3 regions of the Brevibacterium sp. LS14 genome follow, and region 1 is predicted to be linked to each of the others. Evidence: riboswitches for the same ligand, from Rfam matches in the RefSeq annotation. Region 1 holds a riboswitch; each other region holds the start of a gene.
The links. A riboswitch is a leader RNA that binds a small molecule or an ion and turns the genes downstream of it on or off. The one in region 1 is predicted to bind thiamine pyrophosphate.
Positions count from the first base shown of each region.

Region 2: another riboswitch for thiamine pyrophosphate. It lies ahead of EZE58_RS01835 (ECF transporter S component); the one in region 1 lies ahead of EZE58_RS07560 (TenA family protein).
Region 3: another riboswitch for thiamine pyrophosphate. It lies ahead of thiM (hydroxyethylthiazole kinase); the one in region 1 lies ahead of EZE58_RS07560 (TenA family protein).

Region 1 covers NZ_SJXG01000044.1:190,212-199,858, reverse strand. Annotated here, with positions in the region: gene EZE58_RS07575 (NAD(P)/FAD-dependent oxidoreductase) at 1-916, opposite strand, end outside; gene EZE58_RS07570 (hypothetical protein) at 987-2,180, opposite strand; gene EZE58_RS07565 (dihydroxyacetone kinase subunit DhaK) at 2,344-4,032, shown strand; gene EZE58_RS07560 (TenA family protein) at 4,020-4,703, opposite strand; TPP riboswitch at 4,701-4,803, opposite strand; gene EZE58_RS07555 (alpha-L-glutamate ligase) at 4,821-5,837, opposite strand; gene EZE58_RS07550 (VOC family protein) at 5,955-6,317, shown strand; gene EZE58_RS07545 (HutD family protein) at 6,384-6,884, shown strand; gene EZE58_RS07540 (hypothetical protein) at 7,102-8,610, shown strand; gene EZE58_RS07535 (MFS transporter) at 8,866-9,647, shown strand, end outside.
Region 2 covers NZ_SJXG01000011.1:62,144-71,790, forward strand. Annotated here, with positions in the region: gene EZE58_RS01790 (LysR family transcriptional regulator) at 1-387, shown strand, start outside; gene EZE58_RS01795 (class I SAM-dependent methyltransferase) at 434-1,036, shown strand; gene EZE58_RS01800 (MFS transporter) at 1,157-2,569, opposite strand; gene EZE58_RS01805 (MarR family transcriptional regulator) at 2,671-3,093, shown strand; gene EZE58_RS01810 (putative quinol monooxygenase) at 3,318-3,638, shown strand; gene EZE58_RS01815 (hypothetical protein) at 3,647-3,952, opposite strand; gene EZE58_RS01820 (hypothetical protein) at 4,024-4,566, shown strand; gene EZE58_RS01825 (energy-coupling factor transporter transmembrane component T) at 4,574-5,410, opposite strand; gene EZE58_RS01830 (ABC transporter ATP-binding protein) at 5,403-6,893, opposite strand; gene EZE58_RS01835 (ECF transporter S component) at 6,893-7,522, opposite strand; TPP riboswitch at 7,548-7,656, opposite strand; gene EZE58_RS01840 (universal stress protein) at 7,726-8,724, opposite strand; gene EZE58_RS01845 (DUF4916 domain-containing protein) at 9,099-9,638, opposite strand.
Region 3 covers NZ_SJXG01000049.1:121,123-130,769, reverse strand. Annotated here, with positions in the region: gene EZE58_RS10035 (GNAT family N-acetyltransferase) at 1-855, shown strand, start outside; gene EZE58_RS10030 (LacI family DNA-binding transcriptional regulator) at 982-2,049, shown strand; gene EZE58_RS10025 (substrate-binding domain-containing protein) at 2,168-3,286, shown strand; gene EZE58_RS10020 (ATP-binding cassette domain-containing protein) at 3,307-4,128, shown strand; gene EZE58_RS10015 (ABC transporter permease) at 4,125-5,336, shown strand; TPP riboswitch at 5,572-5,675, shown strand; gene thiM (hydroxyethylthiazole kinase) at 5,663-6,523, shown strand; gene thiE (thiamine phosphate synthase) at 6,520-7,227, shown strand; gene thiD (bifunctional hydroxymethylpyrimidine kinase/phosphomethylpyrimidine kinase) at 7,224-8,090, shown strand; gene EZE58_RS09995 (TenA family protein) at 8,189-8,932, shown strand; gene EZE58_RS09990 (hypothetical protein) at 9,029-9,241, opposite strand; gene EZE58_RS09985 (cysteine desulfurase family protein) at 9,394-9,647, opposite strand, start outside.

The sequences.
Region 1 (9,647 bases):
GCCCGTTGAGGACGAAGTCGACCTTGGCCGCGGCGTTGCCGTGCTTGAAGGTCCGCAGGGCGCGCTCGACGTGAGCGGGGAGGAGGCCGGAGAAGATGTCCGCGGCATTGCCCGCCGAGGTGTCGAGGATGTAGGCGCGGGCCGCGGGCATGTCGGCGACGTGGTCGACGCGGACCCCGGCCGTCACCCGACCGCCGTGGGCTTCGAGATCGGCGACGAGGGCGTCGGTGATCGCCTGCGAACCGCCGACGGGGGAGGGCCACCCGCCGGCGTGGGCGATGGTGGCGAGCATCGTCGCCGTCGCTGCCGTGCCCATCCCCGGCAGGGGGCCGATCGCGTGCGAGCCGACGCCGGTGAACAGCGCCTGGGTGGTCTCGTGGGAGAGCGGGATGTTCCACGCGGGACTCGCCTGGGAGAGCAGCCGCATCCCGAACTTCACGACGTTGGCGATGCCCGAGGCATCGCGCAGGGTCGGCGGCAGCGACCGCTTATCGCCGAGGGAGAGCCAGATCGTGTCGTCGACGCGCTCGAGGAGGGGACGGAAGAACCGGTCCCATTCCGGTCCCGCCTCGCCGAGGTGCTCGACCGTCTTCGCAAGATCGTGGAAGGCCAGCGCGGCGGGCCGACCGTCGAGCGGCTGGGCGTAGGAGATCTCCGGGGTCGTGAACTCGAGTCCGCGGGCCCGGAGGTCGAAGTCGACGAAGAAGGGGCTGGCGATCGCGAGCGGGTGGACGGCCGAGCAGATGTCGTTGACGATCCCCGGGGCCAGCCCGAGGTCGAGAGTGCGCGAGCCGCCGCCGATCGTCGGCTGGGCTTCGAGGACCTCGACCGAAAGCCCCGCCCGAGCCATGGTGACGGCGGCCGCCAGACCGTTGGGGCCGGATCCGACGACGACGACATCAGGCTGGGTGCTCATGGCTTCAGTCTAGGTCAGACGCCCGAAGCGCGTGCCTCGGGCGTGCGCACGGCGGCCCCCGGCGCCGGGATCAGAACTCGCCGATCCCGTTGTGGAGGATGTCGCGCAGAGCCGAGCGGATGAGGCCGAGCTCTTCGAAGCCGTCGAGCTCGGCGTCACCGAGGACGACCGTGTCCGTCGTCAGCTCCCTGACGCTCACGACGCTGCTCGTTCCCAGCTGGTCGGTGCCGAAGAGGAAGAGGTTCGCGACGATCGGGGTCTCCCCCTCGGGCAGGGCGCGGGTGGCAAGTGCTCCCACCCGCGGGTCGAGGGGGCCGGTCGGTGAGTCGGCGGGGACGAGGGTGCTGAGCTCGGGAAGCGTCTCCCGGGTGAGGCGCGAGGCCTCGTCGTCTTCGTCGAAGCTGTCGATGAGTCCGAGCTCGAGTTCGAACGCCGTTCTCGAGAGGACGCCGGTGAGCAGGTTCTCGTCGAGGAGCGGTGTGCGTCGGGTGTACCACCGGATGACGTCGTCGGCGTCGTTGGTGAGGATGAGCGACCAGACCGCGCTGACATCGACGTCGGCGGGCAGGGGGAGGAAAGCCCAACCGGCGAAGAGGTCCCCGAACGTCGTGACGGGAGGCGGCGGCACTTCGGCCGCCGGGCCGGTCGACTCTGCCGCGGCTGCGGTGGTGCGAGCGTCGCCTGCCGACGCCCCGGCGTCGTCGGCCTCGTCGTCGAAGGGGCTGAAGGAGAGCGTCTCGGCGAAGCGCATCTGCGCGACACGCAGCAGGCCCTCGATGAGTTCACTGCTGACGTCCTCGTTGAGGAGTTCGACGTTGCCGGATTCGAACGGGTCGTCGTCGCAGAGGATGGCGACGTAGCGGCCGGTGGGTTCGTGGCCCTCGGGCAGAGGGTAGATCTTCAGCCGGGACAAGGCCGCCGAGGCCTCCTCGACGAGGACGTCGCCGCTGAGATCGGACAGGGTGCTGTTGACCGGGGCGTCGGCGCTCGTGCCGTCGGTCTCCTCGTCGACGTCGTCGTCGACCCATGCGTTCGCCGACTCGGTCTCGACGAGGAAGCCGGCGATCTGCGAGAGGATCGTCGCATACGACGCGCCCTCGGTGGTCCGTTCGATCCACCCTGTCTCGCCGTCCTCATCCTCCGTCTCGAAGTATCCCCACACCATGGTGGGGAAGAACTTCGGCGGCACGGATTCGATGATGTCGGGGCGGAACAGCCCGAACGGGATCCATTCGGAATCGTGGTCGACGGGGGAATCGTTCATCGGTCAATAGTGCCACGAGCCGGGCGGATCCGCCGACGGTCGGCAGGTGAACAGCCACCCTGCCACTCCGCCGGGCAGGTATAGCATGGCACCGTCCGCACAGCCGGTGGCCGTCGACTGCCCACCGGACCGGCACACGACGCTGACCTGCGAAAGGATCTCCATGAGCGCGTTCTTCGTCTCGCCCACCCCGACCATCAGTGCCCTGCGCGGCTTCGCCCGCGCCCACTCGGACCGTGTGGCCCTCACCGAGGACCCGCTCTTCGTCCGCTCCCGCACCCGGACCCCTGAACGCCGAGTCGGCCTCGTCTCCGGCGGCGGATCGGGCCACGAGCCCATGCACGTCGGTTTCGTCGGGCAGGGCATGCTCGATGCGGCAGTGCCCGGCGAGGTCTTCGCCTCCCCGCACAACGCGCAGATCTACTCCGCCTCGCGCGCCGTCGCCGGAGCAGACGGGGTCCTCCACATCGTCAAGAACTACACCGGCGACGTCATCAACTTCGCCATCGCCGCCGAACGCCTCCAGGCCGCGGGCATCCCGACACGCACCGTCATCGTCGACGACGACATCGCCACCGACAGCGACGAGACCGAGACCGGCCGCCGGGGCACCGGAGCGACCGTCGTCGTCGAGAAGATCCTCGGTGCCGCCGCCGACTCCGGGCTCGGGCTCGACGAACTCGCCGACCTCGGCGCCGAAGTGGCCGACCGTTCCCGCAGCCTCGCCGTCGCCGCCCGCGCCCAGACCGACTCCCACACAGGGAGGCCCGCCTTCGATCTGGCCGAGGGAACGCTCGAGTACGGGGTCGGCATCCACGGTGAACGTGCCGCTTCCTCGATCGACCGGGAGGACTTCGACGCACTCGTGGCGAGGATGGTCGACGAGGTCCACGCCGCCGTCGCAGGCGACCCCGCCGACGGCGACCTCCTCGTCTTCGTCAACGGACTCGGTGCCAGCACGCAGATCGAGCTCTTCAACGTCTTCGACGCCGTCACCCGCGCCCTCGAAGCCAAGGGCGAGAAGGTCGCGGCGTCCCTCGTCGGCGACTACGTCACCGCCCTCGACATGACCGGCTTCTCGATCACGCTCACCCGAATGCAGCCGCAGTGGTTGGACTGGTGGGAAGCCGCCACCTGCACTGCGGCCTTCCCCGCGCCCGTCGCCGACGGCACACCGACCGCATCTATCGCCGAACGCGTTACCGACCAGGGTGGCGCAGACGAGACCGACGTGGGCACACTGCGCACCCGCGCACAGGATCGCAGCACCGACCTCGAGACCGCCGTCGTCATCCGCTTCGCCGAACTCGCCGAAGAGCATCACGGCCACCTCACGCGACTCGACCAGGTCACCGGTGACGGCGACTTCGGCGACAACCTCCGCGGCGGTCTCCGCCATGCGACCCGACTCATGGAGGAGGCCGACGCGGCGGGATTCGCCGCCGCCGAACGTGCCTTCCTCAACGGCGTCGGCGGCACGAGCGGGCCTCTGCTCGGCCTGCTCTTCCAGGAGCTCAACGCCGGATACGCGAAGCTTGGGGACGACGAGCACCCGAGGACCGTCTGGGAGCAGGCGACCGCGGCCGGCTCGGCGGCGATCCGCCGCGTCGGCGGAGCCGAGCCCGGCGACCGGACGGTCATCGACGTCCTCGAACCGACCGCCTCAGCGCTGAGCGGAGGATTCGCCTCGGCCGCCGAGACGGCCGCCGACGCCGCCCAGGCCACGGCCGAACTCCAGGCCAGGCGCGGTCGTGCGAGCTATGTCGACGGGCGCGGCCATGGCACCCCCGACGCGGGCGCGGTCGGGATCTCGCTGCTCTTCACCGCGGCCGCCGAGGTCTACGAACGCTGAGCCCGGTACGCCTCATCGAAGAACGCGCGCTCGAGCCCGACGGCCCGCCCCCACAGCGCGGTCAGCCGCTTTCGGGTCGTGACCGACTCGGCGTCATCACCCCGGGGAAAGACGCGTTCGAGTTCGTCGACGAGGAACTGCACCCACGCGGAGAAGTCCTCACCGCGGTGGAGGTCGATCCAGCCGACGTGGACGGCACGGGTGGGCATCTCCCGCTCGAGCTCACCCCAGTCGAGGTAGAGCCATTCGGCGATGACGAGGACGACGAGGAGATCCGGGTACGACGCCGAGGCGACGGCGGTCCGCATGACCTCGCGGAAGCCTTCTGTCGGAGCGAGGAGGACAGGGTCGGCGTAGTCGTCCTCGGTCACCCCTACCTCGGCGAAGGCGCGGATGAAGTACGAATCCTCATCGGCTTCGAGGAACCCCAGCTGCCGGGCGAAGCGGAGCTTCGCCTCGATCCGGTCGGCATGCGCGACGCACGCGCCGAGCATCGCGAGAAAATCCTCGAAGAACTGGTAGTCCTGGACGAGGTAGGTCGCCATGACGTCGTCAGGCACGGTGCCCGCGAAGAGCTCCTCGACGAACCGGTGGCCGACCGCGGCCGACCAGTCCTCGTCCGCTGAGTCGCGCAGCGCCTCGACGGCGCCGCCCTGGGACACAGTGATCATTCGTCTCCTCCAACTTCCTCCGCCGGCATGATCCGGATCAGGTGTAAGGGTCTGCCTTCGCACTCTCAGCGCCGGGTCAGGCGCTCCCCTGTGGTGGTCTGAGACTATCAGGCCCGGTCAGGGCACGGGAATGCCCGCAACCGCGCCGAGGCGCAGGCTCAACTCCTCGGCGATGCGCGCTGCCGCGGGCTGCCGGCCGGCCGCACGCTCGGCCTCCTCGACGGCCGAGTTGTAGTTCGTGTTCGTGTTGATGTCGTAGACGACCTGCCGGCCGTCGGCGGTCTCGATGAACTCGACACCGGCGAAGTCGATGCCGAGGTCGCGGAGCAGTTCCTCGAGTCGGCCGATGAGCGGGGTCTGTGCGGTGATCTCCTCGCGCCGGGTGAACTGGCTGACCGGCGCCGAGGCGGTGCGCTGGTCCCCGGCGGTCCCAGCGGTCAGGATCTCGCACGCGTCGGCGGGGCAGAGTTCGAACGAGCCGGCAGAGACATCGACTCTCACGGCATAGTGAAACCGGCCGCCGATGAACTCGGCGCGGGTGATGAACGGTGCGGCCGGCTGCAGGTACTCCTGGATGAGGGTGATGCCGTCGATCGGCTCGTCCGCGCCGTCGGGTCCGAAGTCGGCGATCGCCTGCTCGAGGTCGGCGTGGGAGTCGAACCGGCGCACGCCCAGGCCCTTGCCGCCCTGGTTGTGCTTGGTGATGAACGGGGGAGCGAAGTCCGCAGCCGCCTCGGTGATCGCGGTGCTCCCGAACGCGGCGGCGGTCCTGGGGACGTCGAAGCCGTGGGCTGCGAGTTCACGGTGCTGGCGGATCTTGCTGACCTCGAGCTCGTAGACGTCGGAACCGTTGATGACCGTCCGACCGGCGGCCTCGAGCCACGCGAGCACCGCCCGGCCGAAGTCCTTGACATGCGGGTCGGTGCGCGTGTGCGAGGACGCGGAGAGGCGGGACCAGAAGAGGGCCTCGGGCGGCTCGGCGGCCAGGTCGATCGTCGCTCCGGGCAGCAGCCATTCGACGTAGTCGACGCCCTGGGACTCGAGCGCCTCGGCGAAGGGGGTGATCCACTCCGGGTTGTCGTGGATGATGTAGACCGCGGGCCTGTCGGCGACGGGCAGCTGCTGGGTGCTCATGGAAGGCCTCTCGATGTCGTGTCGGAACGCTGGACGTATTGCTCAACAATCCTACGGGTCCGGGGATTCCCGGCCGAAGCCGTTCACCGCGTCCGTCCACCGGCGTAGACTCAGGCTATGGCTATCGCAAAGCAGCCCGTGATCGTTCTCGACGCTCCGGATGCTGGTGAGCTCGCCCGCTTCTCCGGCGACCTCCTCGACTGGCAGGTCCGCGTCGACGACGACGGCACGTGGGCTGAGATCACATCCGACTCCTGGCCGCCCATCTGCTTCCAGCAGGTCGAGGACTACCACGCCCCGAGCTGGCCCAGCCAGGAGCATCCGCAGCAGATGCACATCGACGTCATGGTCGACGACCTTGACACCGCAGAGGCACAGGTCATCGAACTCGGTGCCGGCAAGGCCGCGGTGCAGCCGGGGGAGACCTTCCGCGTCTTCCTCGACCCCGCCGGCCATCCGTTCTGCCTCTGCGTCAGCTGAGGCGGTGCCGGCCGACTGAGGCGGCGCGGGCCAGCCGTGACGGCGCCCGCGTCTACGATGGCGAGCATGGACCTCATCGCGTCGTTCGACGACATCGCACCGAGACCGTGGGCCAATGGCGCAGGTGAGACGACCGAACTCGTCTCACTCGACGAATCCGCGCGCCTAACCCAGGATCGCCGCCGGTGGCGGCTGAGCATCGCCCGCCTCGATCGTCCGGGTCCGTTCTCGTCCCTGCCCGGACTCGATCGGATCTTCTGTCCCACCGCCGAGGTGGTCCTGTCGATCGACGGCACCCTCCACCGGGCGGGCCCCGGGCGTCCCCTGCGTTTCAGCGGCGATGCCGACGTCGCTCTCACCGAACTGCGAGAGTCCTGCTTCGCGATCAACCTCATGACCGAGCGCGAAGGCGACCACCCTGCCCTGACGATGCTGCCCGCACCCGCCGAGCGGCCACGATTCGTCCTCACACTCGAACCGGTCGAGGGATGGGGGCGGTTCACCCTCCTCGAACTCGACGGTTCCGAGGAGCTGCCGGGCCGCCTCGGCGTCATCGAGATGAGCTGAGGAGGGGGAGGCTCCGGTCGCGCCCACACGGAAGCGAATCCTGAGGAAAACGTGCGAGTCGGGTGTACCGGCGGTCACAGGTCGAGGCGTCGTTGCTGGTCATCAGCGGAGTCGTCGGCCGGGCGTCCAGGAGGCTCCCAGGCTCGGGTGGGCCCGGTCAGGGTCTCTGGACTTCCACGGAGAATACTGGGAGCTGACACACGTTCTGGGAGGTACTTTGGCGTCGCAACAGAGAGACCCGCACAACTCGTCCGATCCCGCAGGCGCGAACGGCGCCGCGGGATCGATGCCGCAGCCGACCCCTGGTGCCCAGCCGACCCACGGCACCCAGCCGTCACAGACGCTGCCGCTCATCACCGAGGAGATGACAGCGGCGCATCCGGCGACGACCCCGGTCATGCCGCCCAACCCCATTCGTCATGATGCCCAGCCCGCGGCAGCGCAGCCGACGGCCGCCCAGCCGACGGCAGCGCAGCCCGCTGCGGGGCATACCGAGTCCACGGCTGTCGCGCCCACCGTGGCACAGGATGCTCAGATCGGCGAGGACCAGGACGGCGAGAAGAAGGAGAAGTCCGGGAACGGGATGTCGGCCACCCAGCTGCTGGCCGGCGCCGGTGCGGCAGCGACGTCATCGGTCATCGGCGGACAGCTCGGCGTCGCCGGCACCGTCATCGGCGCAGGCATCGCGAGCATCGTCACTGCGGTCGCCGTGAGCCTCTACAGCAAGAGCCTTGAGAAGGGCAAAGAAGCGGTCAAGGAGGTCGGCGCAAAGCTCGCCCCCGCGGTGAAGAAGGGTGCAGGTCTGCCGCTTGCCGGAGGCGGAGCTGCCCTCGGTGGGGCGGCCGCGGCCGCCGGTCCCCAACTGCGCACCCCTGACGCGAACCCGGACGCGAACCCTGACGCCACCGCCGTCTACGGAACGACCTCGCCGACCGACGGCACTGCCCCTGATGAGACGGCCGTCCACGGAGCCGTGGGCGACGGCGATCGCAGCGACACCGCGTTCGGCAACCTCGACGAGGCCGAAGCGGACGCCGAGGCCGCGGCCGGCACGAACACCGACGACGAACCGAAGTCGTGGTGGCAGAAGCTCAAGCGCAAGCGCGTCCTCTACCCTGTGACGATCGGCGTCGCGGCCTTCGGCATCGGCCTCGGCGGAGTCGTCATCGCCGAGAACCTCACCGACGCCGACATCTCTCCGGGCACCTCAGAGATCTCGAAGTCGGTGACGGGCGGCTCCGGTGGCGAGGAATCCGACACTTCGCGCGAGGGCGGCAGCGACGGCGGTTCGGGTTCGTCGAACTCCAGCGCGAACGGTGAGCAGGCCAACACCAGCAGCAACAGCAGCTCGTCGACGACCGGTGAGAGCGACCAGAGCTCGACGTCGACCACCCAGGGCGACCAGACGGGCACCGAGCAGGGAACGGACTCGAGCAGCGACACGAGCGGGACGTCCTCGGACACCTCGGGATCGAGCAGTTCGGGCTCGGACTCCTCGACCACCTCGGACGGATCGGGCAGCACCTCCGGCAGCGATTCGGGTACGTCCGGCTCCGGCAGCAGCTCCGAAGGCTCGGGATCGAGCGGCAGCGGTTCCGGTGGGAGCGGAAGCGGATCGAGCGGCTCCGGCGGTTCAGGCTCCGGCTCCGGTTCCGGTGGTGCGGGCAGCGGCTCCGGTTCGGGAAGCTCGGGTTCCGGCGGCAGCGCAGCCACCTCTCAGGGCTGAGCCGGCGCCCAGCTGAGCCACCCCGGCACCATTCACCTCTGCGTCGGGCGGTCACCGTGACCGCCCGACGCTTTGCTGTCCGCGGCCGGGATCGTTAGCCTGAGAGCGTGAGCACACCAGAAGCATCCAGGACCGGGCTGTCGGCACGCCGATAGCCCGATAGACCTCAGCGCGCACGTCTCAGCCGCACACAGGCCCGGCATCGGCAGTGCCCTTCGGAAGAATCCATTCACTGCTCATCCGAAAGGCCGGCTCATGCCTGCTCTGCTCTATTTCCTTGCCCTTGCCGTCTTCGCGCAGGGCACCTCCGAATTCGTCCTCGCCGGGCTGCTCACCGATATCGCCGCCGACCTCGGCATCACGCTCACCGAGGCGGGACTGCTCACCACGGCGTTCGCCCTCGGCATGGTCCTCGGCGCCCCGGCCATGGCGGTCCTCGCCCGCCGGTTCTCCGCGCGGACGGCACTGACCTCGTTCCTCGTCGTCTTCGTCGCTGTCCACATCGTCGGAGCGCTCACCGACTCCTTCACCGTTCTGCTTCTCACCCGCGTCGTCGCGGCCGTCGCCAACGCAGGCTTCCTCGCCGTCGCGCTCGCCCTCATCGTCCGCATCGTCGAACCGCACCGTCAGGCGAGAGCCGTCGGCGTCGTCCTCGCCGGGACGACCCTGGCCCTCATCGCCGGAGTGCCGGCGGGAGCGGTCCTCGGTGCATCCTTCGGGTGGCGAGCGGCGCTGTGGGCCATCGCAGTCCTCTGCGTGCCGGCCCTCCTCGCCGGCCTCACCGCGCCGACGGGTGCAGGCGGCGGCACCGGTGGAGCACAGCGGCCGCCGCTGCGCACCGAACTTGCCGTCCTCCGCTCCCGCACTGTCCTCGGCGTCATTGCGGTGGCGGTGCTCGTCAACGCGGCGACGTTCGGTGCGTTCACGTATCTCGCGGTCATCGCCGAGGCGGGGCTCGGTCTTCGGCCCCTCGCCGTGCCCGTCCTGCTCGCTCTCTTCGGCGTCGGCGCCTTCGTCGGGGTCACCGTCGCCGGCCG
Region 2 (9,647 bases), on a different contig from region 1:
TGGACGACGGTGGCGACCGAACCCTTCGGGGTCGTCACCCCGCGAGGTGTGCCGCTGCCCGGCCCCGATGACCTCGCCGAGGCGGATTGGATCCTGCCTCCGGCCACGGACCTCTTCGGGCGGGCGATGCGGTTGGCCACCTCGGCGATGGGGATCAACGCGAAGGAGACGCACATCGTCACCGACACCGCAGTCGCGCTCGCCCTCGCCGGCACCGGGCTCGGACTCACCCTGGCGACGCCGATCATGATGGCCCTCGTCGGGCACGACATCGACCTCCATCCCGTGGACGGCGCCGGAGGACGGAACATCATCGTCCTCACGTCGCCCGAACCTCCCGCCCCCGTCGCCTCCGTCGCCGAGGTGGTCGCCGAGGTCCTCGCATGAGCGGTTCCGGCGCTGCTGGGAGGCGCCCGGGGAATACACTGAGGCCATGAGCTTCGACCACCAGTGGAACCGGATCCGCGCGAACAACCCCGACCATTCCGCGAACTACGCCCAGCGCTGGCGCAAGCTCGTCGACGCCGGGCACGACATCGGGGGAGAGGCGCGATTCGTCGACGCCATGGCACCGCGCGGGGGACGGATCCTCGATGCCGGCTGCGGCACCGGCCGAGTCGGCGGACTGCTCATCGGTGCCGGTCACACGGTCTACGGGGTCGACCTCGACGAATTCCTCATCTCCGTAGCCGAGGAGGACTTCCCCTCCGGCGAATGGCACACCGGCGACATCGCCGATTTCGACTTCGCGGCGGCGGGCATCACTGACATCGACGTCACCGTCTGCGCCGGCAACGTGCTCGCCTTCCTCGATCCGGCCTCCCGGCGACAGACGCTTGCCAACATCCGGTCGACCCTCAAGCACGGCGGCCGCTTCGTCGCCGGTTTCGGGGCCGGACGCGGGTATGACTTCGACGACTTCATCGACGATGTCGAGGCGAGCGGAATGATCGTCAGCCTCAAGCTCTCGACGTGGGAGATCCACCCCTTCGAGCCCGACAGCGGCTTCCTCGTCCTCATCGCCGAACGGGTCTGATCAACAGAGCCGGTCTGGCAGAAGGCCGCGGGCCTCAGCGAGGAGCATCCGATTCGAAATCGGGCCCGGATTCGCACTGGATCCACCTCGCAGAGGCGTCGCTCGACCGCGGGGAAGCGCCTACGAGTTCGCGGGCGAGCGGTCGTGCCGCCGACCTGACTGCCCTGTGGGCTGCTTCGCGGGGACGAGGAGTGCGACGAGCAGACCGAGACCGATGATCGCGGCGATCCCGGTCATTCCGATACTCAGGCTCGGACCCGACATCGCCGTGGTCAACGTGATGAGCACGGCGAGGCCGATCGCCCCGCCGATCTGCTGACCGGCGGTTGCGAGACCGCCCACGTAGCCCTGCGCTGACTCGTCGACGCCGGTGGTCGCGGTCGCGAACATCGTCGTGAAGACGATGCCCTGCCCGAGGCTGAAGAGGAGCACGAGGGCGAACACGACGATCCAGACGGTGTGGGCACCGACGACGACAGCGATCGCCCCGACGCCGAGGAGACCGATCACCTGTCCTGTGGCCATCGTCGTGCGCAGCCCCGCCCTCGTCGCCAGGCGACCCCCGAGCATAGTTCCCGCCAGCACCCCGAGGCAGGGGATGACGAAGGCGAGCCCGGTGGCGAGGGGGCTGAGGCCCCGCGTCTCCTGGAAGTAGAGCGTGAGGAAATATGCCGAAGCGCCGAAGCCGGCCATGAACAGGAACGTCGATGCGACGCCCGTGGCCAGGTGTCGGCTGCGGAACCCGGCCAAGTCGAGCAGCGGGTGTCTCGTGCGTCGTTCGATGATGACGAGGGTGAGGGCGCTGAGCAGACCCACACCGAGGCTGAGCAGAGTCGGTGCCGCCGTCCATCCCTTCTCCGCGGCGAAGGTCAGCCCCATGACGATGAGAATCGCCGAGGCGGTGGTGAGCGCGGCACCGGGAACGTCGAGTCGGCGCAGGGATGGACGAAGTCTGTCCGCCGGGACCGCGATCACGGCGAGTACTGCGATTGCGGCGACGATCGGGATATTCACGGCGAAGACGGCGCGCCACCCCCAGGCGTCTGTGAGGACTCCGCCGAGGATGGATCCGAGGACCATTCCCGCGGATCCTGCGGCTCCCCAGATGCCCAGGGCGCGGTTGCGCTCAGCTCCTTCCGGGAACCCGACGCTGAGGAGCGCGAGAGTCGCGGGTGCCAGTGCGGCACCGCCGAGACCCTGGAATCCGCGCCCGAGGATGAGCATCCATTCGGCGACCGCGAAAGTGCCGAGCAGCGAGCCGAACATGAAGAGTCCCAGGCCTGCGAGGAACATCCGGCGACGCCCGAGGGTGTCGGTCAGTCTGCCGCAGAGGAGAAGGAAGCCGCCGAAGGCGATGGCGTAGGCGCTGACGACCCATTGCAGAGTCTGCGGGGAGAAGCCGAGTGAGGCGATTTCGGGGAGGGCGACGAAGACGATGTTGTAGTCGAGGCCGATGAGCAGTTGCGCGAGACCGAGTGCGGCAAGGAGTGCGGCGGGGCTGCGCAGGCGATCGGGAGCGTGTGTCGTGGGCATCGTAGACCTCCATATGGTCCGAGTTCGGATAATACGAAGTCTAAACATAGATTCCGAACTTTGACTATATGAGTTCGGATAAATTCTGGTATTCTCGGCACATGGCTGAATCCCTGTCCGGACTCGGGAGCGACGTCGAACTCTGCGGCCTCGTCGCCCGCCTCAACCAGCGTCTGGACTCTCATATCCGTCGTGTCGCCGACCGTCTCGGCATCACAGCCTCACAGGCCATCGCGCTGCGCGAGCTGGGCGAGCCGATGCGCCTGACCGAGCTCGCCGAGCACATGAGCTGCGAGACGTCGAACGCCGGTTACGTCGTCGACCGGATGGAGGATCAGGGGCTCGTCGAACGTCGTCCGCATCCGCAGGACCGACGCGCCAAACTCGTCTCGCTCACCGAGGCTGGACTCCACTGTCGTGCGAACGTGCTCGACGCGCTGGCCGTTGAGGCACCGGTCGATGCGCTCAGCGGCGAGGAGCGGGATGCGCTCGTCGCTCTTCTGCGTCGGGCGACTGCCGACTGATCGCCCCCACGAGGAGGATCCGATCCGAAAATCGGGCCCGGATCGCACTGGATCCTCCTCGTGGACGGGTGCCTGGGGGGGTTCCGGGGGTGAGCGTTCGCAGTCAGGCGCGGCCCGCCCTGAGGCAGCACGGGCGCGGACTCGTCAAAGCGGGCTGTTCATGATTGGGTGGTGGCAGGGCCCGTTGCCCGCAGAGTCCAGCTGCCGAGAGACAAGGAAGCACAATGATCTTCATCGTCGCGAAATTCGACGTCAAGCCTGAGAACGCGGAATCCTTCCCCGCCGTCGTCAAGGACTTCACCGAAGGCACCCGCTCCGAACCGGGCAACCTCTGGTTCGAATGGTCGCGCAGCCTGGACAAGCCCAACGAGTTCGTGCTCGTCGAGGCATTCACCGACGAGGGCGCCGAGCCGCACGTCAACAGCGACCACTTCGCCGCCGGCCTCGAATCCATGCGTCCGCTGCTCGCCTCGACACCGAAGATCATCTCCCGCAAGATCGACGGCGAGGGCTGGGACGAGATGGGCGAACTCGTCATCGACTGAGCTCGTCGTCATCGACTGAGCTCGCTCAGAGCCTCCTCGGCTCGGGTCAGCCGTTCATCGACGGGGAGCTCCCACCATTTCTCCCCGCGCTCGCCCAGCCCTCTCTTCGCGAGGTCGACGCGATCCCGGGCTCGCCGCAGTGCCGCTGAATCCTCGGCCTTCCTCGCCGCCTTCACCGCGTTGCGCGCCCGACCGAGGTGGCTCTTGAGGTCCTCGACGACACGATCGGGCAGGGCGGGATCGGTCCGCCGCCATCGCCGACCGCGAACGACCAGCCACTTCTCGTCTTCGGTGTACTCAGCCTCGCCCGCCATGGCGGCAGTCTACGTCGAGCAGGCAGAGCCGCAGCGATGCCGCGACCGCGCACGCGTCATAGACTCAGACCATGGCGACGAAAGCGCAGAACATCGAGTCCATCGAACGGGCCCTCGGCGAGCCCTGGTCCACGACCCGGCAGCGCCTCGAGAAAGCCGGCGGGAAGGACGCGAGCCACAAGGAACTCGCCGACGCCCTCTACCCGCAGTTCGACGGCGTCGTCGACAACCACGGATGGTGGGTGCAAGGGGCCGTCGTCGCCTATGAGCAGGAGATCGGGCGCCGCGTCCCCGGCCAGCGCGCCGACGGCACCTTCGACGTCGCCGTCTCCCGGACTGTGACCGGCGAGCGCGGCGACGTCATCGACCGCGTCGCCGCCCTCGTCGACGGCGAACTCGGCGGGGTCGCGCTCGACGGTGAACCGCGGGTCTCAACCACACCCAAGCGCTCCTACTGGCGAGCGAACCTCGTCGACGGCACAAAGGTCGAAGCCGCCGCCGAACCCAAGGACGACGACCGCACCCTCCTCGCCCTCACCGCCTCGAAGCTGCCCAGCGCCGAGGCGCTCGAAGACTGGCGCTCCCACCTCAAGGACCTCATCGGTCAGGTGTGAGCCCGCCTCAGCCGGGGATGATCGGGTTCCATGTCCCCAGCAGGTGCGCCGAGGCGATCGCCGCCACGGTGACGGCCAGCGCGGTGAGCACGACGACCGCGTCGGCGATCCCGAATCGTGAGCGTCGCCGCCACGTGCGTCCCCGTCGCCCGAAGGCGCGACCCTCCATCGCCATCGCCAGCCTCGTCCCCCGCCTGATCGACTGGACGAGGAGGACGAAGATCCCGGCGAAGAGGCTTCCGGTGCGCCGCAGCACGGACCCGCCGGCGAGCCCCCTGGCGCGACGCGCCATCGCCAGGGTCTGCCATTCGGTGACGAGGAGGCCGAGCAGACGCGAGGCCGCGAGCACCGAGACGACGACGGTCTCCGGCAGTCGCAGATGTTGGACGAGCGCATCCGAGAGATCCCTCGGATCGATCGTCGAGGCGAGGACGACAAGCGGGACGGCAAGCGCAAGGGCACGGACGAAGATCGCCGCGGCGGATTCGAGGGACCCGGTCGTCATGAGGATCGGACCGAGATCGACGACGACCGCCCCGGTCTTCTCCGCGAGGATCGCCGTGCCCCATGCCGCGAGCAGCGCCCCGAGCGGCAGGAACCACAGGCGCTTGAGTGCTGCCCACAGGTCGAGCCCGCTCAGCGGCAGAGCGAGCAGGGAGAAGCCGAGGACGACCCCGGCCGAGACGATGTCGATGCTCAGCAGCGCCCCGACCATGAGGATGAGGGCGACGGCGATCTTCGTCAGCGGATTGCACCGGACCAGCACAGTCGACCGGACGACGGGGATGAGCTGACCGGGATCCTCGATCGCGACCCTCTCTCGGGCGGGCGCGGCCTCACTCAACGCGCTCACCTCGCAGCGGCTGCGCGCTCGTTCCGAGGCTCACACGCCTGGCCCCGATCGCGTCGAGGAAGTCGTGGTCGTGGCTGACGGCGACGACCGCGCTGCCGTGGTCGAGGACGTCGAGGAAGAGCGTGACAAGTCCCGCCCAGGTCAGCGCATCCTGACCGAATGTCGGCTCGTCGACGATGAGGACCCGCGGCCTGGGCGCGATCATCGCCGCCACTGACAGCCGCCGCATCTCGCCGCCGGAGAGTCCCTGCGGGTGGGCGTCGGCGATCTCGGTGAGCCCGAGTGTCTCGAGCAGGCTGGTCACCCGCGATTCGACCTCGCTCTCACTCCATCCGGCCAACCTGGGGCCGAGGGCGAGCTCGTCGGCCACGCTGGCCTTGAGGAACTGGTGTTCGGGCTCCTGGAAGACCATTCCGATCCTCGGTGCGAGGAAGGCCGACGGCCAGCGGAAGGGCCGTTCGTGCTTTGCGCCTTCGGCCAGTGTCCCGTGGGCGCGCACTTCGCCTGCGAACTCGGGAATGAGTCCGGCCAGGGTGAGCGCCGTCGTCGACTTGCCGGCGCCGTTGGGTCCGACGATGCCGACCGCCTCGCCGGCTCGGATCTCGAGCGAGTGGTCGGTGGTCGCAGGCACCCCCGCCCGTGGCCGGGCCGCACTCAGCCTCTCAGCGGTGAGCACCGTCCCTCCCGGCTCGCCGGATCGCAACGCTCCCGGCTGACGCGGGGGAGTGCGGGAGCCGGACTCGGGCACCCAGATCCCGGTGGCCCGGAGCACCTCGGCGAGGGCGGGATCACCGAAGACCGCGGACGGCGATCCCTGCGCGACGACCCCACCGCGGCCGAGGACGATGACGGTGTCGACGTCGTCCGACCACAGGCTCACCCGGTGCTCGACGACGATCATCGTCGCCGAGGTGGCCGCCTGGACCGTGAGCACCGCGTCCCGGACCGAGGCCGCCGAGGCGGGGTCGATGTTCGCCGTCGGTTCGTCGAGGACGATGACCTCGGGTGCCATCGCGTGGATGCCGGCGAGTGCGAGGCGCTGCTTCTGGCCCCCGGAGAGTGCGGCCGTGGGGTGGTCGAGGGGCAGGTCGAGGCCGAGCGCTGCCAGGGAGGCGGGGATGCGCTCGTCGATGACTTCGGCGCTCATCCCGATGTTCTCCATTCCGAAGGCGACGTCGTCGCCGACGCGGGAGAAGATCACCTGCGAATCGGGGTCCTGGAGGACGAGCCCGGTCACACCTCGGCGAGGATCCGGTGGGGCGTCACCGATCACGAGCTCTCCTCCGGCCTCACCCGATTCGACGGGGAGGACACCCGCGATCGCGTGGAGCAGTGTCGACTTCCCCGCCCCTGACGGGCCGAGGAGGAGAACCTTCTCACCTGCGGCGATGTCGAGGTCGAGGGGGCCGACGGCGAGCGTGTCCCGATCGGCGTGCCGCCACGAATAGCCGCGAGCGCGGATCGGCAGACCCATCAGCGGATGCGGCCGGAGGCGAACGAGGACAGCGCCCCGGTCTTCGCGATCGCACGGTAGGCGTACCACGCACCGATGCCGGAGATGACGATGCCGGAGACGATCGCGCACACGGCGTAGGCGAGCTGGTAGGTCAGCTGCCATTCGGCGTTGTAGAGGATGTTCTCGCTCACGGCCATGAAGGCGGCTGCGACGAGACCGGACAGCGTCGTCACCCACAGCGTGAACCTCCGGTAGCCGAAGGCGGCGAAGACGAGTTCGGCACCGAGGCCCTGGATGAAGCCCGACAGGAGCACGGTCGAGCCGAAGTGGGAGCCGAGGACGCCCTCGACGATCGCGGCGAGCACCTCGCAGAGCAGCGCGGCACCGGGCTTGCGGATGATGGCGCCGGCCAGAGGTCCGGCGAGCACCCAGAGTCCGGCGATGAGTCCGATCGAGGGCGGGAAGGCCTGGAAGCCGAGTTCGATGACCTTCCAGCTGGCGGCGAGCACCCAGAAGATCAGGCCGACCGCGATGCCGAGCACCGCGGTGACGACGTAGTCGACGACGCGCCACTTCTTCGTCGGCGGGGCCTGCGTGTAGGCGGGTGCGGACTTCGCGGCGGTTCCGGGCGCGGTGGTTCTCGGCATTGTGCCTCCTCGTGTCTCAAGGAGGGGTAGAAGAGTCTCGACTTCCTTCGGCGGTGCTAGCCGCATCAGGTTCGAGGGTCTGCAGCATGATCTGCACTCTCAGCGCCCCTGCTGGCGCTCCCCTGTCGTGAGACTTACTGTACAGCACCCGCCGCGCCGCCTGTCGGGACCGCGTCAGGCGATCAGGCAGGCGGCGATGGTCGTCATGTGTCGTGCGGCTGTGGCCAGCTCGGGACGATCATCACCGGACCCTCGGCATGGTGGAGGACCCCGCGGGAGACCGAGCCGAGCAGCGCGCTCTTGACCGCTCCGCGACCACGCGTGCCCATCACCGTCAGCTGCGCCCGCTTCGTCGCCTCCGAGAGCATCGCGGTCGCATCGCCGACGACCACCGAGGTGGAGATCGGCAGACTCGGGAACTGCTCGCCGAGCGCATCCGCCTCCGCCGAGAGCGCGGTCTCGAGCTGCTTCTGCCGACGGTCGGCGACGTCGGCGCCGAGCTCGAGCTCGGGATACCAGTAGAGCCACTCCTCGCCGGCGGGCAGGACGGAGACGACCTCGAGTCCGGCCTCCCTCGAGGCGGCCACCTCGGCGGCGGTGAACATCGCGATCCGCGCGGCCTCCGAACCGTCGACGGCGACGACGACCGGTCCGCGGGCCTCGCCGCGCTGTGCTGAGTGCTGGGGGACGACGATCGTCGGGCAGTGCGCGTGCGGGGGCAGGGCCGTGGAGACCGATCCGAGCATGCGACCGAGGAACCCGCCGCGCCCTCGGGCGCCGACGATGACCACCTCGGCGTTGGAGCTGAGGTTGACGAGGACGCCGGCGGCGTCGCCGGATTCGGCCGCGTAAGTCACGGGTTCGGGATGATCGGCGAGGAGTTCGGACGCCTCGGCGAGGAGCTTCTCGGCTCCCCGCAGTGCGGCCTCGTCCTCGGGTTCGGAGGGTATGGAGGCCATGTTCGGGTAGATCATCAGCGGCATCGTGAACGCCGTGACGACGGTCAGGGGGACGCCGCGGTGGAGGGCTTCGATCGCGGCGTAGCGCAGGGCCAGGGCCGCGAGTTCGGATCCGTCGAAGCCGACGAGGACGCCGAGGTCGCGGCTGAGTCCGGACTCGGCGGGCCGCGGGTCGGCGGCGCGGTCATCGGTCGGGTTCGCAGCGGCCTGGCGAGCGGGGTTCCGGTGGGCGTCAGCGTTCATGGCAGTCCTCTCGACGGGGCCTGACCAACCCTGACGATGACGGCGGCCCCGAAAACCACATCCGTCGTCGTCGCCTCCAGTCTACCAGTGCACTTCTACAGCGTGTAGAAAAGTCGCCGAGGCGGTCGCCGGGTTGCTGTGGCGCCGCGGGGTGGCTGTGGCACCGCCGAGTTGCTGTGGCGCCGCGGGGTGGCTGTACGCCCGCGGGGTGGCTGAGCGGCCGGCGGGCGCATGGGGTTGCCGAGTCGAGGACGCCAAGTGTCGATTTCTGGCTCGCGAATCGACACTGAGCGTCCTCGAGTCGCAGCGCGCCGCGGAAAACCGGGCGGCACCCCGCGTAGGCGCCGGGCGCAGGCCCGATGGACAGCCCGGCCTCAGATGGGAAAGCCGAGGTAACTCAGGGCCGCGCGGATGATGTGCTCCTGACCGTGGGAGAGTTCGCTCGCGATGTCCTCGCGCAGCGCCTCCGACGGCGTGAGCCAGTCGAGGCTGAGCGCGTCCGCGCGCGGGGTGCACTCGCCGCGGACCTCCATGACGAAGCACATCGAGATCGCGTGCTGACGCGGGTCGTGGAGGAGCGCCGCTCCCTCGGTGGGGAAGTACTCGGCGATGTGGAACGGCGCGATGGCCGGGGGGACGACCGGCAGCGCGAGCGGACCCAGGTCGTTCTCGGCATGGCGCAGCAGAGCCGCGCGGATCGACTCGTGGTAGCGGATGCGGCCGCCGACGACCTCGCGACCCAGGGTGCCGTCGTCGAGGCGGCGCAGCAGGAGGCCGATCTCCTCGACATCGCCGGCCTCTCCGACGCGGACGGGGATGGCATTGACATAGGGGATGGGGAGACGGCGACGAAGCTGGGCGAACTCGTTGTCGTCGAACCAGTTCTCGTCGAAGTCGAGGGCAGTGCGGGTCATATCCCGATT
Region 3 (9,647 bases), on a different contig from region 1:
CCTGCCTATATGCGGGACACCCCGGCGATCAACGACTGGGTGGCCCGCCTCGTCGACGGTGATCCGACCTTCGCCGACTCCGGGTTCGGGGTGCTGCGGGAGCGCAGCGCGATCGGCTACACCGGTGACGCCTACCACCGCACTCGGGAGACGAATCCGCACCGGAAGATGCTCGCCGGGCTGTGGCGGGAGAACCCGCTGCCGCTGCTCGGCGAGGGGGAGCGGACGATGACGATGGCTGCGCTGCTCCACCGAGACCACCTCGGCGCCCCTGTCGTCGGGGAACTCATCCGTCGGTCGGGACTGGATGCCGAGGACTGGATCCGGGCCTATCTCGAGACCTATCTCCAGCCGCTCGTCCACGGACTGCTCGCCCACGATCTCGTGTTCATGCCGCACGGGGAGAACCTCATCCTCGTGCTCGAGGACGACATCGTCACCGGGGCGTTGATGAAGGACATCGGCGAGGAGGTCGCCTACCTCGGAGAGGGCCGACTGCCGACCGAGGTCGAGCGGATCCGGGCGATCGTGCCGGGGGAGGAGAAGGCGCTGTCGATCTTCACCGACGTCTTCGATGGGGTGCTGCGCCACCTCGCGGGGATCCTCGACGTCGACGGCATCCTCGCCGCCGGTCGGTTCTGGTCGCTTGTCGCCGAGGTGCTCGACCGTTACGAGTCCACGCATCCGGTAACCGCCCGTGGGCTCGCGGGTGACATCGACCTGCGCGCCGGACGCTTCAAGCACTCGTGCCTCAACCGTCTGCAGCTGCGCAACACGACGCAGATGGTCGACCTCGGCAACCAGGCCGATTCGCTCATCTATGCGGGAACGATGCGCAACCCCGTGGGACGGTGAGTGGCGGGCCGCCGGTTGCCCGCTGCTGGGTGGAATTCCCGGCCTCCGGCTATCATCGATCCCACGGTCGTCTGCTCCGAGGCGGCTGCCGGGGCCGATGCTCCGGACTGTCCTGAAGGCGCACACATGGTCAAGCAGCACGACCGGCCGACGCTGGCCACGGTCGCCGAGCGCGCCGGAGTGAGCATCAAGACGGCCTCCCGCGTGCTCAACGGGGAGAAGCACGTCGCCAGCACCACCGCCGCCAAGGTCGAGACGGCTGCGGAGGAGCTCGGATTTCGGCTCAACTCGGCCGCGCGCCGGCTGCGGGAGGGCAGTCGCTCGCCCTACATCGGAGTCGTGCTCTCCGACATGGGCGACCCCCTCCAAGTGCGCATCCTCGCCCGCCTCGAACACGACCTCGCCGACCGCGGGCTGCGTCCCGTCGTCACCGTGACCGGGGGAGACCCGGACATCGAGCGCAGCTTCGTCGACGACTGCCTCGGCGGGGACATGTCGGGGATCTGCGTCGTGTGCTCGCAGCCGGAGTCCGCGGACCTCTACGCCCGAGTCCCAGGGCAGGCCGCCTCGGCGAAACCAGGAGAAGTCGGGGTCGTCTCCCTCGATCCCGCCGTCGCCGGACCCGGAATCACCACGATCGCCGCCGACGACGTCGCCGCAGGCCGCCGAGCCGCCGAACAGCTCGTCCGTCACGGCCACATCAGCATCGGCGTCATCGGCGACCGATCCCTGATCGAATCGCAGGCGCGGAGGTTCGCAGGCATCCGCGAGGTCCTCGCCGGTCGCGGGGACATCGGCTGGCGGGCCTACCTCGAGACGGGTGCCCACGACCAGTCGAGCGCGAAGAACGTCGTCGCCGCCCTGCTCGGGTCCCGGGCCGCCCCGACCGCGCTCATCACGCTTTCTGCGACGGTGACGATGGGGGCGATCGACGCGAGCCGGCGACTCGACCAATGGCCCGCGGTCGTCGGCATCGACGACTTCCCCGGAGCAGACCTCCTCGACGTCACCGTCGTCGACCCGGATGTCGACGCGATGTCCGCCGAGGCAGTGCGGGTCCTCACGGGGGACCACCGTCGCAGCTCCGGAACAGGGTCGATACCCCTCCTCACCTCGGCGAACGGCCTCACCCCGGTCCGCCTCATCCGTCGCGGCAGCGGTGAGGAGTCACCGCGCCAGGTCGCAGCACGCTGAGCAGGCGGCTGTCGGATCCTCGGAGGGAATTCCGCGCGGACAGTTGACAAACCTCATCGGTGAGCGAAATATGACTACCATCCTGACAACGTTGTCAGAATGAGGAAAGGTTTCGAGAATGCGCAGTTCCCACACCCGCGAATCAGCATCGCCGAGGCGCGCCCACCGCCGGCTCACCGTCCTCGGTGCCGCCGTCGCGATCTCCGCGCTCGCCCTCAGCGGCTGCGGCAACCAGAAGGGCCAGGGCAACGACGAGGCCGGATCCGGTACCGGCTCCGACGGTGACGTCACCATCGCCCTCCTCCTGCCCGAGTCGAAGACCACCCGCTACGAGTCGCTCGACAAGCCGAATTTCGAGAAGTACGTCGCCGAAGCGAACCCGGATGCGACGGTCGAATACCGCAACGCCAACCAGGACGCCTCCCAACAGCAGCAGCAGTTCGAGGCTGCGGTGACCGAAGGAGTCGACGTCATCGTACTCGACCCGGTCGACGCCTCGGCGGTCGCGTCGTCCCTGGCGAAGGCCGAAGCGAAGCAGATCCCCGTCGTCTCCTACGACCGCTTCTTCGACGGAGCCGACTACTACACCTCGTTCGACAACAAGAAGATCGGCAACCTTCAGGGTCAGGCCCTCCTCGACGGGCTCAAGGCCAAGGGCGTCGACCCGAAGTCCGGGCCGGTGTGGATGGTCAACGGCGACCCGAAGGACCCCAACGCCGCCGACTTCAAGGCCGGTGCCGAGGAGACCCTCAAGGCCGCCGGCGTCGACATCGCCGCCAGTCACGACACCCTCGACTGGAACCCCGATGACGCCCGGCAGTGGGTCGAAGGCCAGCTGCAAGGCGGAGGAGAGAAGCCGATCGCGATCTACGCGGCCAACGACGGCACGGCCGGTGGGGTGCTCGCCGCAACGACGAAGGCGAAGCAGGAACCCGTCGTCACCGGCCAGGACGCCGAAGTCGACGGCCTGCAGAACATCCTCAAGGGCGAGCAGTACGCGACGATCTACAAGTCCATCCCGCCGCAGGCCGAGTACGCGGCGAAGGCCGCGGTCGCGCTCGCAAACGGCGAGGAGCCGAAGGCCGCGACGACGTACAAGGACACGCCGACCGACTTCGTCGAAGCCAAGGTCGTCACGAAGGACACGATCAAGGACATCGTCGGCGACCAGATCAAGGCCTCGGACATCTGCTCGGGCATCGATGAGAAGCTCTGCGCCGATGCCGGAATCGAGTAGGGGACGCTGAGCGCACGCCGATGACTTCACAGACGAACGAGCCGACGCCCGCGTTCGGGCGGGCGTCGGCGACCACACAGCCCGTGCTCGAACTGCGCGGAATATCCAAGCGCTTCGGTGCCGTCCAGGCACTGACCGACATCAATCTCACCATCGGCCGCGGCGAAGTCGTCGGGCTCGTCGGCGACAATGGTGCCGGCAAGTCGACGCTCATCAAGATCATCGCCGGCGTCCATGGCGCCGACGACGGCGAGCTCCTCATGGACGGCCGCCCGCAGAGGTTCTCCTCACCCAAGGACGCGCAGAAGGCGGGGGTCGCCACGGTGTTCCAGGACCTCTCCCTGTGCGAGAACCTCGACGTGGTGGCGAACCTCTTCCTCGGCCACGAGGACACCCGGGCCGGCGTCCTCGACGAAGTCGCCATGGAGGCGAAGTCGTGGGAGCTGCTGCGCAGCCTCTCGGCGAAGATCCCCAGCGTCCGGGTGCCCATCGCCGCCCTCTCCGGTGGTCAGCGGCAGACAGTCGCGATCGCTAGGTCCCTCCTCGGCGAACCGTCGATCGTCATGCTCGACGAGCCGACCGCGGCCCTCGGAGTCGCCCAGACCGCCGAGGTGCTCAACCTCATCGAACGCCTCCGCGACCGCGACCTCGGCGTCCTCCTCGTCAGCCACAACATGGCCGACGTCCAAGCCGTGTGTGACCGCGTCCACGTCCTGCGCCTGGGCAAGGACGCCGGCGACTTCCCCGGTGATGAGCGCACCGACGTCCTCATCGCCGCCATCACGGGAGCCAACGACAACGTCGTCACCCAGCGGGCGGCACGCAGGGGTGAGCGCCGATGACCCGGAACTCGTTCATCACTGACGAACGGATCTCGCAGGAGGGGTTCGTCCGCACCTTCGTCCGGCGGATCAAGGAAGGCCAGCTCGGCTCGTTCCCGGTCATCCTCGCCCTCGTCATCATCGTCATCGTCTTCCAGTCGGCGAACAGCAACTTCATCTCCCCTGCCAACCTCGTCAACCTCTCCACGCAGGTCGCCTACCTCGCGATCCTCGCCCTCGGGATCAACCTCATCCTCCTCCTCGGCGAGATCGACCTCTCGCTCGCCCAGCTCGGCGGACTCTGCGCCTCCGTGCTCGGCGTCCTCGTCGTCCGCCAGGGAGTGCCCCCGCTCATCGCCCTGACGATCATGCTCCTCCTCGGCCTCGTCGTCGGTGCCATCCAGGGCTGGTTCTTCGCCGTCGTCGGCATTCCCGCCTTCGTCGTCACCCTCGCCGGTCTGCTCGCGTTCACCGGACTGACCCTGACGACGCTCGGCACGCAGAAGAACCTCTCGATGGCCGACACGTTCGCCTTCGATTTCGCGAGCTACTACTTCCCCGCGATGTGGGCGTACGTCTTCGGCGCGGTCGCGGTCATCGGTTTCGCCGCCGGGCTCATCCACTCGAAGCTGCGGCGGCACAACGCCGGACTCGACAGCGCGAGCTGGACGTCGGTGATCATCCGCATCGTCCTTCTCACCGCAGTCGTCTTCGGCTTCCTCATCCTCGTCAACCAGGACTTCGGGCTGGCGATGCCGTTCTTCCTCATGCTCGTCATCGCGATCGTCATCGACCTCGTGCTGCGGAAGACGAAGTACGGCCGATCGATCTACGCCGTCGGCGGCAAGGTCGAGGCCGCCCGGCGCGCCGGCATCCGGGTGACCTGGGTGCGCATCAGCGTGTTCATGACCGCCGGTGTCCTCGCCGCGCTCTTCGGCTTCGTCAAGGCCGGGGTGACGACGAACGCGGGATCGACGCTCGTCGGCACGCAGGACCTCCTCAACGCCATCGCGGCGGCCGTCATCGGCGGCACCTCGCTCTTCGGCGGGCGCGGATCGGCGTGGGCCGCTGTGCTCGGGGCGCTCGTCGTCGGAGCGATCAACAACGGCCTCTACCTCATCGGCTTCAACTCCGATGCGCAGCAGATCATCACCGCGCTCGTCCTCCTCACCGCCGTCGTCATCGACGCGATCAGCCGCCGCGGCCAGCGCTACGTCGGCAGAGGGTAGGCGTCGGAGGGTGGGCGACAGAGGTCTGACGGCTGCCGGTAGGCAGCTGGGTCGGTCGCCGAGGCGGAACTGAGTCACTTTTCGCCCGATCAGTCGGTTCAAGACCAGATCGATCGGACGAAAAGTGAATCATCGGGGCCGGGCGGCTGGATTGAAAGTGGGGTCGGGTGGGTTCGCGGCGGTGGGCCGTGCGGGCGCCGTCGTCGCCCCCTAGGTGTCGGTGATACAGTCGGGGGCAAATGACATGGGGTGCCCGGTGCGACTCGCGCAGGGCTGAGAGAACACCCATCGAACCTGATCTGGGCCATGCTAGCGAAGGGATCGTCATGACCGACATCGACCTGTCGTCGGCGCATGCGCGGCTGCGCGCGTCGAACCCGCTCATCCAATGCATCACGAACACGGTCGTGCAGCAGTTCAGCGCGAACGTGCTCCTCGCCGTCGGGGCGTCACCGGCGATGCTCGACCACGACGCCGATGCCGCGCAGTTCGCCCACCTCGCCGGCGGTCTGCTCGTCAACTTCGGCACAGCGACGAACCAGCAGTTCCTCGCCGCCGACGCCGCCGTCGACGCCGTCACCGAGGATGCCAAACCCTGGGTGCTCGACCCCGTGAGCATCGGCGCTGCCGACCACCGCACCACCCGGATCCGCCGCGCCGCGGCCGCCCACCCGACCGCGATCCGCGGCAACGCCTCGGAGATCGCGGCACTGGCCGGAGCCGGAGCGGGCGGGCGCGGGGTCGAGTCCACCGACGAGGTCGACGCCGTGCTCCCGGCCGCCGCCGAGCTCGCCCGCACGACCGGCGCCATCGTCGCCGTTTCCGGTGCCCGGGACGCCATCGTCGCCCACATCGACGGGGCCGACCACATCGCCCGCGTCGACGGGGGACACTCATTCATGCCGCTCGTCATCGGCACCGGCTGCTCACTCGGCGCCGTGACCGCCGCCTACCTCGCCGCCGTCCCGCCGGCGGGGACGAGTTCGCAGGCGGGCCCGGCAGGATCGGCCGCGTTCGAGCGCTTCACCGCAGTCGTCGCCGCCCACGCCCACTTCGCCGTCGCCGGAGAGGCCGCCGCCACCGGGGCGCTCGGACCGGGCACCTACTCGGTGCACTTCCTCGACGCGCTCTTCACCACCGACGACGACCGGATCGGCCGCGCCCGGGTCGAGGTGACCACAGTATGAGCGGCGATCGGCTCGCGGGCATCGACACCCGCCTCTACCTCGTCACCGATACCGCGCAGTGCGCGGAGGCGGGACGAACCGTCGCCGAGACCGTGCGCGCGGCCGTGACCGGGGGAGTCGGTGTCGTCCAGGTCCGCGACAAGGACATCGACGACACCGAATTCCTCGTCCTCACCCGTGAGGTCATCGCCGCCGTCACCGAGGCGATCGCCGGGACCGACCGCCGCGTTCCCGTCTTCCTCAACGACCGGGTCGCCGTCGCCCGCCGCCTCCTCGACGAGGGCAGCGACGTCCACATCCACGTCGGCCAGACCGACACCCCCGTCGCCGAGGTGCGCGACCTCCTCGGCGACGGCCCCCTCGTCGGCCTCTCCGCCGCCGAACCCGAGGAGTTCGCCACGGCCCAGGAGACCGGCGGCGTCGACCTTGTCGGCATCGGACCGGTCTTCGACACGACGACGAAGACCGACGCCCCGGCCGGGATCGGTCCCGACCGCCTTGGCGAACTCACCGCCTCGGCGGGGATCCCCGCGGTCGCGATCGGCGGCATCGACGCCGAGCGCGCGCACGAACTGCGGGGACGAGGACTCGTCGGCATCTGCGTCGTCTCCGCGATCTGCCGCGCCGAGGATCCCGAGCAGGCGGCCGCGGACCTCCTCGACGCCTTCGGCGACGGCACCCGAAAGGACGGGGAACAGGCATGAGCGAGCGACCACCGATCGCGCTGTCGATCGCCGGCACCGACCCGAGCGGCGGGGCGGGAATCCACGCCGACCTCAAGACGTTCACCGCCCTCGGCGTGCTCGGGACGACGGCGATCACCGCCCTCGTCGCGCAGAACACCCACGGGGTGTCCCGCGTCTACCCGATCGACGAGGACTTCGTCACCGATGAGCTCGACAGCGTGCTGAATGACATGCCCGTCGACGCGACGAAGACGGGCATGCTCGGATCCCGGTCGCTCGTCGACCTCGTCGTCGACCGGGCAGCGACCTCCGACTTCGGGTTCTTCACCGTCGACCCCGTCATGGTCGCGACCTCCGGACACCGCCTCCTCGAGGTCGATGCCGTCGACGCCGTGCGCACGCGCCTGCTCCCGGCCGCCGACCTCATCACCCCGAACCTCCCCGAGGCGGCCCTCCTCCTCGGCGACGACGTGCCCGAGGCGACGACCCCTGAGCAGATGCGCGACCAGGCCAGGGAGCTCGTCGCGCGCGGCACGCGCGCCGTCCTCCTCAAGGGCGGGCACGCCGCAGACGGCGAGGTCGCCGACATCCTCGTCACCGCCGACGGGGAGGTCACCGAGTTCGCCCACCCTCGGATCGCGACCCCGAACACGCACGGGACCGGGTGCACGCTCTCGGCTGCGATCACCGCCGAGGCGGCCGTCCTCCGGCGGGCCAACGGCGGGAAGACGCTGGCCTCTGAGGACATGCGGCAGGCAGTCGAACGGGGACTCGACTTCCTTGCCCGGGCGCTCGCCTCGGCGGCGGACTGGAAGGTCAGCCTCGACCCCGCGGGCGCCCACGGACCGGTCGACCATCAGGTCGACATCGTCCGCCGCTGACCCCGCCCGAGCACCGTACCCGGAGCGCTTCACCATCGCAGCACCGCGGCGCCCCGGACCCGACCCGATCGACGACGATTCGACCCAAGGAGACACGTATGACGACGACCTTCGCCGCCGGCCCGCAGACCACCGAACTCTGGGACCACGTCCGCCCGATCATCGAGGCGATCGAGGCGCTGCCGTTCCTCAGCCAGCTCGCCGAGGGCAGCCTCGATCCTCTTGCGTTCACGAACTACATCACTCAGGACAGCATCTACCTCAGCGGATATGCGAAGGCGATGTCCTTCCTCGCCGGGAAGACGACGGACCGGGACGAGTCCCGGTTCTGGTCCACCTCGGCGGCGGAGGCGATCACCGTCGAGGAGGAGATGCACGCCCAACTGCTCTCCGATGCCCGCCTCGGGCAGGCGCACTCCCAGCTCGAGGCCGAGGACCGGGTGGGTCCGTCGCCGACGACGCTCGGATACGTCTCGTTCCTCGTCGCCACGGCCGCGACCCGGTCCTACGGTGAGGGCGTCGCGGGAGTGCTGCCCTGCTTCTGGGTGTACGCGCACATGGGCAAGGTGCTCATCGAGCGCGCCGGAGAGATGGACGAGAACCACCCGTATCGGACGTGGGTGCAGACTTACGACGCCCCGGAGTTCGACGAGTCGACGCGGAAGGCCGTCGAGATCCTCGAACGCGAACTCGACCGGGCGCCAGCCGATGAGGCGGCGCGGATGCGGGCCGCGTTCGAACGCGCGTGCGTCTACGAACTCCACTTCTGGGCCTCGGCGCACGCGTTGCAGGACTGGGACGCGGGCGTCTTCGCGGTGCCCGCGGCCGAACCTGTGCGGTGAGCGCCGACACTGCGCGGAGGGCGGCCTCCGCGCAGACGGCGACCCCTCCGCTGCGGCGGCGCAGTGACCTCCTCCGCGGTGGCCCGGTGACCTCCGCTAAGCGCGGCCCTCGCGGCGGTCGTCGACGATCATGGTCAGCGGGGCGAACTGTCCGAGAGCCATCCAGCCCCGGCACAGTGTCGTCCAGAGGATGACGCGATCGACCTGGGACAGGGGGACACGGTCGTGCCGCGGACACGTGAGGCGCCCGAGGGCGAAGACGATCGCCGCAAAGCCGGCACCGATGATGGTGATGATCAGCAGATCCATGACGAAACCCCCTCGCAGCCGCAGTGGAACCCTGGATTCCAGTGTCTCTCCGAAGTGGCGCTGTGGAAAGGGGCCAATCGCACATCAGTGGCCTCTTCGCGTCGCAGTGAGGGCGAGGCGGCAGGGCTGGCGCGACCCGAACGGGCTGAGGCCTACGAATACGCGAGGCTGAGCCGGTTCGCCGCCTCGACGACCGCCGCTGCAGCAGCCGAGCCCTGCTCGGCGGTGATCGCAGACGGGAACGTGAAGCGCACGCTCGTCTTCGCGACCTCGGCGTCGATGCCGAGAGCGAGGAGCACATGCGAGGGCCCATCGGAGCCGACCGCGCACGCCGATCCGCTCGAGGCCGTGACCCCGAGGCGTTCGAGTTCGAGGAGCACGGCCTCCCCGCTCGTGCGGGAGAAGC